Regions from separate parts of the Aliamphritea ceti genome, predicted to be linked through region 1. Evidence: predicted binding sites of a transcription regulator. Region 1 holds the regulator's gene; the other holds the start of a gene.
What was found. The regulator sigma-54, encoded in region 1, starts transcription at its own class of promoters, with help from an activator protein. The targets are predictions, from matches to a motif close to TGGCACNNNNNTTGCTNT.

Region 1 (7,617 bases):
TATTCGTGCGGTGGTTTTTGGTGCAACGGTTAATGGCGGCCATGACTTTGTGCGTCAGCATGCAGACTGGTGCACAACCCGTCTGGCCGGACAAGGCGCAGGCAGAGAGTTCTGCGAAACGATTCTTGCAGCGCAGCAGAAACTTGATGCAATCTGGGCAGAATATCTGTGATGTCACGGTCCCGACTACGCTTACTCATTGCGATACTTATTGTAGGCGTCAGTGTTTTCTACCTGGGTTGGCAAGACCCAGGGCAGAAACCAAAAAATGCTGATAACAAGCCTGCTCACCCGCAAGCAGACTATTTTATCAAGCAAAGCCACAGCAAAGATTTCAGTTCCGATGGATTCAAGACTCAGTCACTTACCTCAGAATTCATTGAACACCTGCCAGCAAAACAACGTCTGGAATTATTAAAACCTGAAATACACTTTTTCGAACTGGGTAAGCTTACTAATTCAGTTAATAGTAATCAGGGCGAAATTCCAGATCAGAGCAAGCAGATTGAATTTATCGGCAATGTGATCATCAGAGATCATCAACAGCCTGAAAAACAGCAGACGATTAATACCGAGGTTCTGACTGTCTTCACTGAAAAAAAACTTGCGAAAACAGCTTCAAAAGTCACAATATCTGACCAGTCAGGCCGAACTACAGGCGTTGGCATGCAAGCTGATTTCAACGTCAACACTGTCGAATTGCAATCCCAAGTAAAAGGGCTTCACTATGTCAATTAGCCGTATTGCAACACCTTTCATTCTACTTTCAGCTCTGTTTTCCAGCCTGGCTACAGCGCTACCTGAAGATAAATCCCAACCCATTCATATAGCTGCCGACAACGCCAACATGAATGAACTAACAGGGATAACTGTCTACAAAGGCGCAGTCAACGTTCAACAGGGCACTCTAAAAATTGAAGGAAGTACTGTCGAGTTAAAACAGGCTAACGGTGGGGTTACAAATATTAAAGCCCTTGGCTCACCCGCTCACTATGAACAAAAGCCCAATAAACAAGACCCTCTGACCCATGCCTATGGCAGTAAGCTGGATTACGATACGCTTGCAGAAGTACTGGTTATCACCGGCAAAGCTAAAGTCACTCAGGGTGGCGACGTTTTTACCGGAGACCGTATCGTATACGATATGAAAAAAAGTACCATCGAAGCCTTCAGCGACAATAAATCCTCAAACGAACGGGTAATTATGGTGATTCAGCCTAAAGCAACTCAGAGCGACACTAATTAATGAGTAGCTTAGAAGCTCTTAACCTGGCCAAGAGTTACAAAGGCCGGTCAGTTGTAAAAGATGTCTCCCTGCACATTGAACGTGGCCAGATTGTTGGGTTACTTGGCCCTAACGGCGCAGGTAAAACTACCTGTTTCTATATGATTGTCGGTTTAGTAGATGCTGACAAGGGCACTATCCAGCTCGATGGTCAGGACCTCACCAGACAAGCTATGCATAATCGTGCCCGAAAAGGCATTGGCTACCTTCCTCAGGAAGCATCCATTTTTCGGAAGCTGAGCGTTCGCAATAATATTATGGCGATTCTCGAGACCCGCCCTGAACTTAACAAACAGCAACGCGAAGAAAAACTTTCAGAGTTACTGGAAGAGTTTCACGTAACACATCTGGCTGATAGCCTAGGTATGAGCCTGTCAGGCGGTGAACGTCGGCGGGTTGAAATTGCCCGTGCGCTGGCAACCGAACCTAGCTTTATCCTGCTGGATGAACCTTTCGCTGGCGTAGACCCTATTTCAGTTACAGATATAAAAGCAACAATCAAACACCTGCAAAGTAAAAACATTGGTATTCTGATTACTGACCACAATGTTCGCGAAACTTTAGACATTTGTGAACAGGCATATATCGTCAGTGAAGGATATATCCTTGCCGCTGGCGCACCAGAAGATATACTGAGTAATCAGCAAGTGAAGCAGGCATATCTTGGCGAGCAGTTCCGTCTGTAGTTTTCACCCCTTCTTTATCTGACAGGTACAAGCAGTTATATGAAACAAGCGTTACAACTGAAGATTGGCCAGCACCTTACGATGACCCCGCAATTGCAGCAGGCGATTCGGCTGTTACAACTGTCAACGCTTGATTTGCAACAGGAAATCCAGGAAGCTCTCGACTCAAATCCAATGCTGGAAGTTGGCGAGGAAGATTCGTCCGAAAGCAATGAAGCAAAAACGGAGCACGATGCTGACTCCCCTGCCAAGCAGGAAACGACCGAAACAGTTAGCGCTGAGCCTGAAGAAACCCATGTCGCGGACAGCGACTGGAGCGAAGACATTCCAGACGAACTGGCAACTGACAGCCAGTGGGAAGACACCTTTCAGACGGCGACTCCCAGCAGCTCCACCAGCAATAACGACTTCAGTGACAGCAACTTTGAAGCTAACGACACAGCCGTTGAAACCCTTCAGGATCATCTAAATTGGCAGCTTAACCTTACGCCAATGAGCGAACTGGATCAGTTAATCGCGACGAATATCATTGATGGTATTACCCCTGATGGCTACCTGAGTATCGAACTGGAAGCGATCCACGAGCACTTTATAAGTCAGGACGACCAGTTCTTACAAGAAACTGAATTGGATGAAATTGAAGCAGTACTTCGCCGAGTACAGCAATTTGATCCACCAGGCGTTGCTGCCCGAGACTTGAGTGAATGCCTGATGCTGCAACTTAATCAGCTGCCGGCAGACACTGCTTACCTCAAAGAAACACGCAAAGTTGTCAGCCAATACCTGCCCATCCTTGGCAATCATGACTACAAATTATTAATGCGTAAAACCCGCCTGAAAGAACCTCAGTTACAGGCAGTAGTTGCTCTGATCCAGACACTTAATCCAAAACCTGGCGCCAGCATTACAACTACACATTCAGAGTATGTAATTCCTGATGTATTCGTCAGCCAAGATAAAGGTATATGGCAAGTCCGGCTAAGTCCGGAAGCATCCCCCCGCCTGCGCATAAACGACAGCTATGCAGATTTAATTAAGCGCGCAGATAACAGCCCGGATAATACCTATCTGAAAAGTCATTTACAGGAAGCCCGCTGGTTTATAAAAAGCATTCTCAGCCGTAATGAAACTTTACTCAAAGTAACCCGGGAAATTGTTGCCCGTCAGCAAGACTTCCTGGAAGAAGGCGAAGAAGCCATGCGACCAATGGTACTGCACGATATTGCCGAAGCTGTCGATATGCATGAATCAACCATTTCCAGAGTTACAACCCAAAAGTACATGCATACCCCAAGGGGTATTTTCGAACTAAAATATTTTTTCTCCAGTCACGTCAGTACCGACGGCGGTGGAACCTGTTCTTCTACTGCAATACGTGCACTGATTAAAAAACTGGTTGCAGCTGAAAGCCCTGCAAAACCACTGAGTGACAATAAGATTACTCAACTGCTGGATGAGCAGGGAATTAAAGTCGCCCGACGAACCATTGCTAAATATCGCGAGTCTTTGAACATTCCACCTTCAAATGAGCGAAAGCGTCTGGTTTAATGAAATTACGGATTATGTCCGTAATGCACTAACAAGGAGATTGCCATGCAAATCAATATTTCTGGTCACCATGTTGAACTGACAGATTCACTGAGCAACTATGTGCACAGCAAATTCAGTAAGCTGGAACGTCACTTTGACAACATCACCAATGCTCAGGTAACTCTGAGCATAGAAAAGAGCCGGCAGAAGGCTGAAGGTGATGTTCACGTAGCCGGTGGCCAACTGTTCGCGACACACGAACACGATGACATGTATGCAGCAATTGATGGCCTGATTGACAAGCTCGATCGACAGGTTATCAAACATAAAGAAAAACTTAAGAATCACAAATAGCAACGTTTCTGAAACCATATGTTAATCAAAGATCTACTCAGCCCCTCAAGAGTGCTCCACGCTCTTGAGGGCGGCAGTAAAAAACGCACCCTAGAACTCATCAGTCAAACTATCTCTCAGCAACTGGACGATCTTGAGGAAGAAGACATTTTCTCAGGCCTGATTGGTCGCGAACGCCTCGGAAGTACAGGTATTGGAGAAGGTGTTGCAATACCTCATTGCAGACTGGATAACTATAGCCAGGTCGTAGGCTGTCTTGTTCAGCTGGCCAAACCCATCGACTTTGATGCAATTGACGGCGCTCCGGTTGATTTACTATTCGTCCTGCTAGTACCGGCAGACGCCTGTGATAAGCATCTGCAGACGCTAGGTAACCTGGCCGAATTATTCAGTCAGGCAGAATTTCGCCAGCAACTGCGCAACGCACCTTCAGCTGAAGCACTGCTAGAAATCGCAACTCATTACAAGGTTGATAACTGATATGAAACTTGTGGTGATAAGCGGCCGCTCAGGGTCTGGCAAAAGCACAGCCCTCCAGGCCCTGGAAGACATTGGCTTTTATTGCATCGATAACTTGCCAGCACAGCTGTTACCACAACTGATAACCCGACCACCGGAAAAACCTAGCCAGGACGCCCCAAAGACACTGTTGGCAGTCAGCATAGATGCCCGAAACCCACTCAGTAACCTTGAAGAGTTTCCGGCAATCTTCAAAAAATTGCGGGCTAACCAACAGGTAAGCTGCGAACTTTTATACCTTGATAGCAGTGAAGAGATTCTCCTCAAACGCTACAGCGCTACGCGTCGCAAACACCCTCTTTCAGATGATCAACTCAGCTTAAAAGACGCCATCGCTTATGAGCGCGAATTGCTTAGTCCGTTAGCAGTACTCGCTGACTTACGCCTAGACACTACACGCCTCTCTCTGTATCAGCTTCGCGACAGCATCAAACTGCGCATTATGCAAAAACAGGAACAGGGGCTTTCCATACAGTTTGAGTCCTTCGGTTTCAAGCACGGCTTACCGCTGGATCTGGACTTCACCTACGATGTACGCTGCCTACCTAACCCTTACTGGCTCCCACCATTACGGGAATACACTGGCTTACAGCAACCGGTTATCGACTTCCTGAGCCAGGAAAGTGAAGTAAAAGAAATGCTCGCAGATATCACCGCATATCTGGAAAAATGGTTACCTGTTTTCGAGAAAAATAACCGTAGCTATGTCACTATCGGTATTGGCTGCACCGGCGGGCACCATCGCTCGGTATTTATTGCCGAACAGCTGACTAGCCATTTCAGACGAACTATGGATAATGTCCATGTCAGGCATCGTGAACTGCCTTAAGGAATTCAGACTCTTCAGATGCCAGCCTGGCAACTGAATAACCAGAGGTGCATATAATTTTATGCAGGAACAACAACTTACCATTATCAACAAACTCGGCTTACATGCCCGGGCTGCCGCTAAGCTGATTAACCTAACCAGCAAATTTAGCTGCGACATTCAGCTGGCTAAAGACGGCCGTCAGGTAGATGGCAAAAGTATTATGTCGGTAATGATGCTCGCCGCCAGCAAAGGCACCGAGCTGACAATCAGCACTGACGGTGAAGACGAACAGGAAGCACTTAGTGCTATTGTTGAACTGATCAACAACCGATTCGACGAAGCAGAATAACCCAGTTACTGTTCCACCTCCTGCAATCATCCCTTATCCCTTGAAAAACAATCCGCTATAATAGGCCCTCACCGGTCTTATACCGGATACTCTCTCCCGTCATTTTATCCGGTAAAGCAGAGGTACTTGATGATCGAAACCACTGAAAGAACAGATCTAGATAAACTCTCAGAAGCTGTGGAAAGTGGTGAGTTCAAGCAAATACGCTATACCCTCAACAATACTCTGCGGCCTTCTGAAGTTGCACATCTACTGGAAAAATCCCCGCCAAAAGAACGGCGCTTACTCTGGAGCCTGATTCACCAGGAGCTGGAAGCAGATGTTCTTCAGGACCTGGGGGATGACGTTCGTACTGAAATTCTCAGCCAGATGGATGCGCATGAAGTACTAGCCATTACTGAAGCCCTAGAAACTGATGACATGGCCGATGTAATCCAGCAATTACCAGAAACGCTCACCCGGGAAATTCTGCGTTCTATGGGCAGCCAGAACCGGGAACGCCTGGAAGCGGTCCTGTCTTACCCGGAAGATACAGCCGGCGGCCTGATGAATACCGATACAATTACGGTACGTCCGGATATCAGCGTAGAGACTGCACTGCGTTTTTTACGGCGGCATGATGAGTTGCCGGATATGACCGACAGCCTGTTCGTCGTGAACCGCAGAGATGAATACATCGGTAACCTGCCACTTACGCGCATGCTAGTAAGCGACCCAACGATCACTGTTCGGGAAATCATGTTCACAGATGCCGAACCCATCGAAGCTGAAATGCCCGATGATAAAGTTGCACAACTGTTTGAACAGGAAGACCTTGTATCAGCTCCTGTTGTTGACGAAAACAACAAACTTCTTGGCCGTATTACTATCGATGACGTGGTTGATGTAATACGTGAAGATGCTGATCACTCGCTGATGAGTATGGCAGGCCTGGATGATGACGAAGATACCTTCGCGCCAATCATGAAAACTACCAGACGCAGGGCTGTCTGGTTAGGCGTCAATCTGATTACTGCCTTTATAGCCTCTGCTGTCATTGGTATTTTTGAAGATACAATCGACAAGGTCGTAGCGCTGGCAGTACTCATGCCGATAGTCGCAAGTATGGGTGGTATAGCCGGCAGCCAGGCTTTAACACTGGTGATACGGGGTCAGGCACTCGGTCACGTTGAGCGCTCCAATGCAGGCTGGCTGCTTAACCGTGAACTTGTCGTCGGCACCGTAAACGGTATTCTTTGGGCGGTTGTTGTCGCCATTATTGCTGTATTATGGTTCCAGGATACCACCATAGGCCTGATTATCGGCTGTGCCATTGTTATCAACTTGATAGCCGCCGCACTCGCCGGCACTATGCTACCTATTATTCTTAAGGCCTGGGGAATAGACCCGGCACTGGCTGGTAGCGTATTACTGACAACCATTACCGATGTAGTAGGCTTCTTTGCCTTTCTCGGTCTGGCAACCTTCTTCTATAGTTAGTGGTAGATAACCGCTAACCCCTTTAGTTAAGTGGACATTATGAGTAACGAATATTTCCCAGATTCTGACGAGCAAATTAATGATGACGAGGAATGGGTATCTAAAACCCAACGCAAACGTGAAGTCGAAGCTCAACAGGAGCTAGGCGCTAAAATCACGTTATTGAACAAAGAACAGGTTGAACAGGTACCTATGAGTGATGAGCTTCGCGCAGCTATTGCCGAAGCAGCTCGCCTTCAGCCTCGCTCGGAAGCCATTCGCAGGCATTTACAATACATTGGCCGCATAATGCGTAACGAAGATACCGAAGCCATTGAGGCCGCTCTGGATCGCTTTGAAGCAGGTAAGCAGGCACACGCTCAGATCTTTAAAAAGCTGGAACGCTGGCGTGACCGTCTGATTTTAGGCGACAACAGTGATCTGCAAGCATACTTAAATGAAGATGGCGGTGCCGATATTCAGCACTTGCGTCAGCTCTTACGTAACGCTAAGAAAGAACAGGCTCAGGAAAAGCCACCAGTCGCTGCCCGCAAACTGTTCAAATACCTGCGCGAACGGGCAGAATCTCAGCTACAACTTTAAACAATGCGAACAACAGGCGCAG
Region 2 (7,617 bases), 2.0 Mb from region 1:
GGTGCGGGTTCAAGTAATGTTGCCGGTTCAGGTGTAATTGTTACGGATATCGCCCAGGACTTTCAGGCGGGCACCATTGAATTCACAAATAACAATCTGGATTTGGCAATTAACGGATCTGGATTCTTCCAGTTAGATGATGGCCAGGGAGGTGTGAGTTATACCCGAGCGGGTGCATTTGAGCTGGATAAAGATGGATTTGTTGTTTCAAAGTCAGGTAAGAAGCTTCAGGGTTACGGGTTGGATAGTGATGGTAACCGCTTGCCGATTGGTGATCTGGCAGTGACTCAGAAAGAGAGTCCGCCAAAGGCGACAGAAGATATTAATTTATCTTTTAACGTTGATGATCGTTTAGATGCAGGTGTTTTGACGCAGCCTTATAACAGAGATAATCCAGCGACCTTTTCTTACAGTACTACAGTGCGTACGTTTGACAGTCTTGGTAACGAGCATACGATTAAGTTCAATATGGTTGAGCAACCACCTATTCGAGAAGTGCAAACGCTTAACTTTTCTGGAGCAACGCCTCCCAATGTAGCGGGTGGTACAGTTGTCATTAGTGGTCAGACAATTGATAAGGATGTGTTACGAAGCGGTATTGGGCTAGATCCTGATGGTACGCTGGTAGATGGTGATTATCGTTTTCCTGGTCAGGTTCAGGCAATGACAATTACTGGCTCTGGTGCAGGTGTAACGGGTGTGGATATTGCGCTTGGTACTTACACGGTTAACTTAACGGGTATCACCACTACCGGTACGAATGCGGACTTAGGTGATCAGTTAGAAACATCAGCGCAAACGATTATTGATGATTACAATGCGAACTTGCCAGCAGGTCAGCCACGTTTAATCAATATAATTAATGATCCTGCTAACTCAGCTGTTGTGTATTTTCAGTTCGATGATTCCGAGTCTGCGCCTGCTACCAGTATTTCAGGTGCGACGGGCGGTGTTGTTACTGAAACAACCGCAATGAACGACTTTGGCAGTGAAGTTCAGTCGTTGCTAAATGCTGATACTCGTGTGCGTTCTGTGCAAGTTGCTGCAGATGGCGAGTCTTTAGATATTCGTTTTAAAGCTTCTGCTTCAGATGTTGATGATATTCAGTTGCGTGATGGTGCGGGTAACCTGATAACGGATGTTGCTATAACATCGGCTAACTTGGCAGCAAGCGAATCTCATACGTATGCATTTAACAGTGCTGCTTTTGCAAGTGGGACTTTGGATGCGTCACCTTCGATAACAATCGGTGGTATTTCTATTCAGTTAGATACTGCGGATACTCAGGAAACAATTGCTTCAAAAATTGCTGCAAATCAGGCGGCAATCTTAGATGCTAATCCTGATGTTGCATCCGTTGCGTTCAATGCTTCTAACCAGTTGGTGGTTACTTATAAGCCAGAGTCCGGTGATGTGCCGAACGATATATTGGCAGTGGACTTTGGTGATGGTTCTACCACGACTCCGGGTACTCAGCCAGTAATGGCTATATCAACCATTGATTCAGGTGATAACTCCTATGAAGGGGTTTACCGGATGTATGCTTACCTTAACGGGACAGAAACTCTTGATATAGGTAAAGCGCCAGATCCAGGTGAGCCGGGCGGTACTTCAGAGACCGGGCCTATATTGGTGACATTTAACTCAACCAATGGTTTGCTTAGTTCGGTTAACGGTGTGAATGTACCGATCGGTGGTACTGCGCCAAGTATTTCAATTACGGGTGCTGACCCGGCTGATCCGACTACGGTTATTGACCTGGATATTACAAATACGACTCAGTTTGCCTCTGCGTCTATTGTAAAAGCAGCGACACAGGATGGTTATACCAAAGGGGATTTGATTGGTGTGACATTCGCTGAAACCGGTGAAATGGTCGCCAGTTTCTCAAATGGACAGACGCAAAATCTGGGCGTAGTTGCATTTGCTACCTTTGAAAATCAGTCAGGCTTGCAGCCTTCAGGTGATACGGAGTGGATTGCAACCCTGACTTCAGGCGATGCAATTTTGAACCCACCGGGTACCGGGTTGAATGGTAATTTACGTTCGGCGGCTTTAGAGCAATCGAATGTGGATCTTTCCAGTGAATTGGTGCGGCTGATTGAAGCGCAGCGAAACTTCCAGGCAAACTCCAAGACCTTAGAGACGCTGAATACCGTTACTCAGGCAATACTTCAGATCTAAATACTCTGTTTATTTTCCTTATACCCGGCCGGTTCTTAACCTGCTGGGTATTTCTGCTTATGTTGGCACACTAATTGCTTTTTTATATGTATTGTAAAAAGCGGCAATCTGTCACCGCTAGTGTTGATGCATAGAGAGGTAAGTAATGGATAAGGTGCTGTATCTGGCCATGAGTGGGGCGACCGAGAATATGCGCTCCCAGCATGCGCACTCAAACAATCTTGCCAACGTAAATACTACCGGCTTTAAAACTGATTTGGCTCAGGCAAGAGCTATGCCTGTATATGGCGATGGCTTGCCATCCAGGGTTTATGCCATGAGCGAGCGCCCTGCGACTGACATTAGTTCCGGAGTACTTACGCCTACAGGGCGGGATCTGGATGTGGCTATCGAGGGTGATGGTTGGTTTTCAGTGATTGGTGCGGATGGTCAGGAAGCTTATACCCGCTCGGGTGAGTTTACGGTTAATGCGCAAAATCAGTTGGTAACCGCTGGAGGAGCCCCTGTGATGGGGAATGGCGGTATTCCTATCACGTTACCTGCTTTTGAAAAACTGGATATCGGTGGTGATGGAACCATTACAGTTCAGCCATTAGGTGAAGGGCCGGAAGCGCTGGCGATTGTTGATCGGATAAAAGTGGTTAATCCTGAGCCCGGAACTTTATTTAAAGGCTTGGATTCTTTTATGCATACCGGCAATGCTGTGCCTTTGCCGCCGGCAAATGATGTCAAAGTTGTATCCGGTTTTCTCGAAACCAGTAACGTTAATTCTGTCGGTGAGCTTACGTCGATAATTTCTTTGTCACGGCAGTACGAGATGCAGGTGAAGATGATGAAGACGGCAGAAGAAAACTCCACTGCAGCGGCACGTATATTGCAAATGCAGTAATAGTATTCAATAAGTGATTGTTCGTTAACTATCGAGCATTACTGACTAAGAATAAAAAAGTAGCGGTTTGTACGCTACTCAGAGAGGTAAAAAATGAACAGTGCGTTATTTGTAGCGAAAACAGGTTTGTCTGCTCAGGATACAGCATTGCGGGTTATTTCGAACAACTTGGCAAACGTGAGTACTGTTGGTTTCAAGCGCGACAGAGCCGTGTTTGAGGATTTGATGTATCAGACACAGCGTCAGCCAGGTGCCGAATCTGCAGAAGGTTCTCAGTTGCCATCCGGCTTACAGCTGGGAACAGGTGTACGGATTGTTGGTACTCAAAAACTGTTTCAGGAAGGTTCGATTGAGAATACCGGAGATGCATTTGATGTTGCGATCAATGGCAGAAGAGGTTTTTTTCCGGTCACTTTGCCAACGGGCGACACCGGTTATACACGTCATGGTCAGTGGCAAATTAATTCTGATAATGAACTGGTAACAGCGGAAGGTTTTGTGTTGCAACCCGGCATAACGTTGCCTGCTGAAGTTCAGACTTTGACTATAGGTCAGGATGGACAGGTAACAGTCGTTACAGCAGGTAATACCGCGGCACAAAATATTGGCCAGATACAGTTGGCGGACTTTGTTAATCCGGCGGGGCTGGAAGCCATTGGTCAAAATATGTTTTTGGAGACCAATGCAAGTGGCGCACCTATTTTAAATAATCCGGGCGAAGGCGGTACCGGTGCGTTGTTGCAAGGTTCTCTTGAAGGTTCAAACGTCAATGCTGTTGAGGAACTGGTAAACCTTATTACGACACAGCGTGCTTATGAAGTGAACTCTAAAGTGATTTCGACTGCAGATGAAATGCTGTCGTTTGTAACGCAGCAACTGTAAGCCAGTTTGGGTGAATATCATGAATAAAATGTTGATTATCTTAGTTTCTGCTTTGGTGCTGTCCGGGTGTGTGAGTACGCCACCTAAACCGGATAATCCGCATTTTGCACCTATTCGTCCACAGGCTTTACAGACGCCTAAATCGGTTAATGGTTCTATTTTTAGCAGTGCGACAAATATTAATTTGTATGGTGACGGCCGGGCACATCGCGTGGGTGACATCATTACTGTTGTCTTGCAGGAAAGTACTTCGTCTCAGAAAAACAGTAAGACGGAAATTGATAAAAGTAATACGCAGACATTGGCGCAACCTACGTTGTTTGGCCAGGACCTGTCTATTGGTGGTAACCCTATATCGGCAAACTTTGGTGCCTCGACCACAGACTTTGATGGAGAGGGCAAAGTAAATATGAGTAACAGCCTGACGGGTAATATCTCCGTAACCATTCATGAAGTACTGGCCAACGGTGTACTGGTAGTGAAAGGTGAAAAGTGGCTGACCCTGAATCAGGGTGACGAGTATATCCGTGTTAGCGGCATTATTCGTCCTCAGGATATCAGTGCTAATAACACGGTTAACTCGACACAAATTGCTGATGCGCGTATTTCTTACAGTGGCACCGGAGCAGTGCATGACTCCAATACTATGGGGTGGTTATCGCAGTTCTTTATTGGTCAGTTGTGGCCGTTTTAATCAGGAGAAGGCAGATGCTTAGATCAATGATAGTAGTGGCTGTTTCGCTTCTGTTAAGTACAGGCGCAATTGCTGAACGGCTTAAAGATATATCAACAGTTGCGGGTGTGCGTAGCAACCAGTTGGTTGGATATGGTTTGGTTGTTGGCCTGGATGGTACAGGTGATAAAACGACGTTCACCTCAGCGACCTTTAGAAACATGTTGAATAATTTTGGCGTGGCAATTCCGCCTAATATTGATCCGGCATCAAAAAATATTGCAGCGGTGGCGATCCATACTGACTTGCCTCCGTTTGCTAAGCCGGGTCAGGTTATTGATGTGACGGTCTCTACTCTTGGTGATGCTAAGAGTTTGCGTGGCGGTAGCTTGATTATGTCTCCGCTTAAAGGTGCTGATGGTCAGGTTTATGCTTTAGCTCAGGGAAACTTGGTCGTCTCGGGCTTTGGTGTGCAAGGGGCTGATGGTTCACGGTTGTCTTTAAATGTGCCAAGCGTGGGGCGTATTCCAGGTGGTGCAACAGTAGAGCGTACAGTGCCTAACGCGTTTGCGCAGGGTGATAGTTTGGTGCTTAACCTGAATCATCCGGATTTTACGACCGCACGTCGTGTGTCTGAAACGGTTAACAGTCTGTTAGGGCCTGAGATGGCTAAAGCGATTGATGCGACATCTATCCGGGTTCGGGCTCCACGTGATCCGTCCCAGCGGGTATCTTTCCTGTCTGTATTAGAGAACCTCGACGTTCAGCCAGCGCAGGAAGTAGCTAAGGTCATTATTAATTCACGTACCGGTACCATCATTATTGGTCAGAATGTGCGGGTTTCGCCTGTTGCTATTACGCATGGTGGTATGACTGTTGCCATCAATGAAAACATCGACGTAAATCAGCCAGATCCTCTGTCGCAAGGTGAAACTATTGTCACGCCAAGGACGGGTATTGAAGTAGATGAAGGCAGCGGGCACATGTTTGAGTTTGCACCTGGTGCATCTCTTCAGGATATTGTCGAATCTGTGAATCAGGTAGGCGCAGCCCCTGGTGATTTGATGGCTATATTAGAAGCGCTACGCCAGGCCGGAGCGTTAAAAGCTGAGTTAGTGGTGATTTAAGATGAAGACTAACGCTAGTCAGAATGCACAGCTTTATACCGAGTTTGGTGAAATGAATAAGCTGCGTCAGCAAGCGAAGGAGAAAGATCCGGAAGCTTTGAAGGCGGTTGCCGAGCAGTTTGAACAGCTATTCATGAACATGATGATGAAGAGTATGCGTCAGGCTAATGATGCATTCAGCTCGGATAATCCTTTGAATTCCTCAAAGGTGAAGTTCTATCAGGACATGGCGGATACTCAGCTGACAAAGAACTTGTCGGAATCTGGTGGTATCGGCTTGGCAGATATTATTGTTAAACAGCTAAGCTCCGGTTATGGCATCGAAGTTGATCCTGGTGCAGATAAATCAAGCGAGAAACCTGAGCTTAGTGAGTCTGAGCAGATGCTAAGCAGAGCCTTCGACAGTACTGCAAGCGCGGCAGCTTCTGCAATTTTAGGACAGGCTCAACAACAGTCTGTTCGGAAGGCCGACAGTGCAGTGCCAAACGTAAGTGAGTCTGCTAAAGCAACATCTGTTGCTGCTGGCGAGTCTCTTCCGGGTAAGTTCGACTCACCCGAAGCCTTTGTCGAGTCCTTATTACCTATCGCTGAAAAGATTGCTGATGAGTTAGGTGTAGATCCTAAGGTGCTGTTGGCTCAGGCTGCGCTTGAGACTGGCTGGGGAAAACACGTAATTCAGCAAGGGAACGGAAACAGCAGCTATAACCTTTTCAATATTAAAGCCGACTCTCGCTGGAGTGGTGAGCAAGCTCAGGTTAGTACTCTTGAGTACCGTGACGGCGTTGCACAGCGTGAGCAAGCTTCATTCAGATCTTATAATTCTTATGAGGAAAGCTTTAACGACTATGTGGCTTTTCTTAAAGGCAGCCCCCGATATCAGGATGCTTTGCAGCAAGCAGCTAATCCTTTTACGTATGTTGAAGAGTTACAGAAGGCTGGATATGCCACTGATCCCGAGTACTCAAATAAAATCAGCCGGATTTTTAGTGGTGAATTGATTAGCCGGGCAGATAGCAGTACCAGTTTGGTAAATAACACCGGCACAAATAGCAAAGAAAGTTAATTATCGGCCGATAGCATAAAGTACGTCAGCCGAAAGGCCAGAGTAACGGCACTATATTCCTGGCGAGGAGTTTGAAATGAATTTATTAAACATTGGTAAGCAAGGCTTAATTGCTAACCAGAATGCGTTGGCTACAACCGGACAGAACATCAGTAATGTTAATACTGATGGTTATACCCGCCAGCGTGTTAATTTTGATAGCTTACCGGCTTACGGTGGCGTTGAAGTTACCAGTGTTGAACGCCTCGCCGATGATTTATTGACCAAGCAATTGTGGAGCGACTTATCCAGTTATAACCAGTCATCTACATTCTCTTCTCTGACGGCGCAGTTAGATGATTTGCTGGCTCAGCAAACCACCAGTGTGTCTGATGCAATGGACAAGTACTTCAGTTCATTACAAAACGTAGTAGATGATCCGGTTTCAAACCCGAATCGTGAGTTGTTTATTGCTGAGACTGAGGCGCTGGTGCAGCGGTTCAATAACCTGGACGCAAATCTGCGAATTCAGGAAGCAAACGTAAATACTCTGATTGATGATTACACCAGCCAGGTAAGTACGCTTGGATCAAATATTGCTGATCTGAATGATAAAATTAATCTTGCTGTCGCAGCCAATAAACCGAGTAACGAACTCGAAGATCAGCGCGATCAGTTAGTCAATGAGTTGTCTGACTTAGTGTCTATCAATGTGTTGGAAGAAGGTAATAAAAGTTACAGTGTCTTTCTGGCCAATGGCCAGCCGCTGGTGGTTGGACCATCATCTAACCAGATGATCAGCACTCCCAGTGACTCCATC

Region 2: flgF (flagellar basal-body rod protein FlgF) is a predicted target of sigma-54. The motif match lies at 2,248-2,265, and genes of this name have one in related genera.

The regions. Positions count from the first base shown of each region.
Region 1 is NZ_AP025282.1:1,353,964-1,361,580, reverse strand. It holds gene OCU49_RS06225 (KdsC family phosphatase) at 1-172, shown strand, start outside; gene lptC (LPS export ABC transporter periplasmic protein LptC) at 172-738, shown strand; gene lptA (lipopolysaccharide transport periplasmic protein LptA) at 728-1,246, shown strand; gene lptB (LPS export ABC transporter ATP-binding protein) at 1,246-1,971, shown strand; gene OCU49_RS06205 (RNA polymerase factor sigma-54) at 2,011-3,519, shown strand; gene hpf (ribosome hibernation-promoting factor, HPF/YfiA family) at 3,565-3,855, shown strand; gene ptsN (PTS IIA-like nitrogen regulatory protein PtsN) at 3,874-4,335, shown strand; gene rapZ (RNase adapter RapZ) at 4,337-5,203, shown strand; gene OCU49_RS06185 (HPr family phosphocarrier protein) at 5,265-5,534, shown strand; gene mgtE (magnesium transporter) at 5,664-7,013, shown strand; gene yjgA (ribosome biogenesis factor YjgA) at 7,053-7,595, shown strand.
Region 2 is NZ_AP025282.1:4,570,085-4,577,701, reverse strand. It holds gene OCU49_RS20675 (flagellar hook-basal body complex protein) at 1-2,184, shown strand, start outside; gene flgF (flagellar basal-body rod protein FlgF) at 2,330-3,073, shown strand; gene flgG (flagellar basal-body rod protein FlgG) at 3,167-3,955, shown strand; gene flgH (flagellar basal body L-ring protein FlgH) at 3,975-4,649, shown strand; gene OCU49_RS20655 (flagellar basal body P-ring protein FlgI) at 4,664-5,755, shown strand; gene flgJ (flagellar assembly peptidoglycan hydrolase FlgJ) at 5,757-6,818, shown strand; gene flgK (flagellar hook-associated protein FlgK) at 6,895-7,617, shown strand, end outside.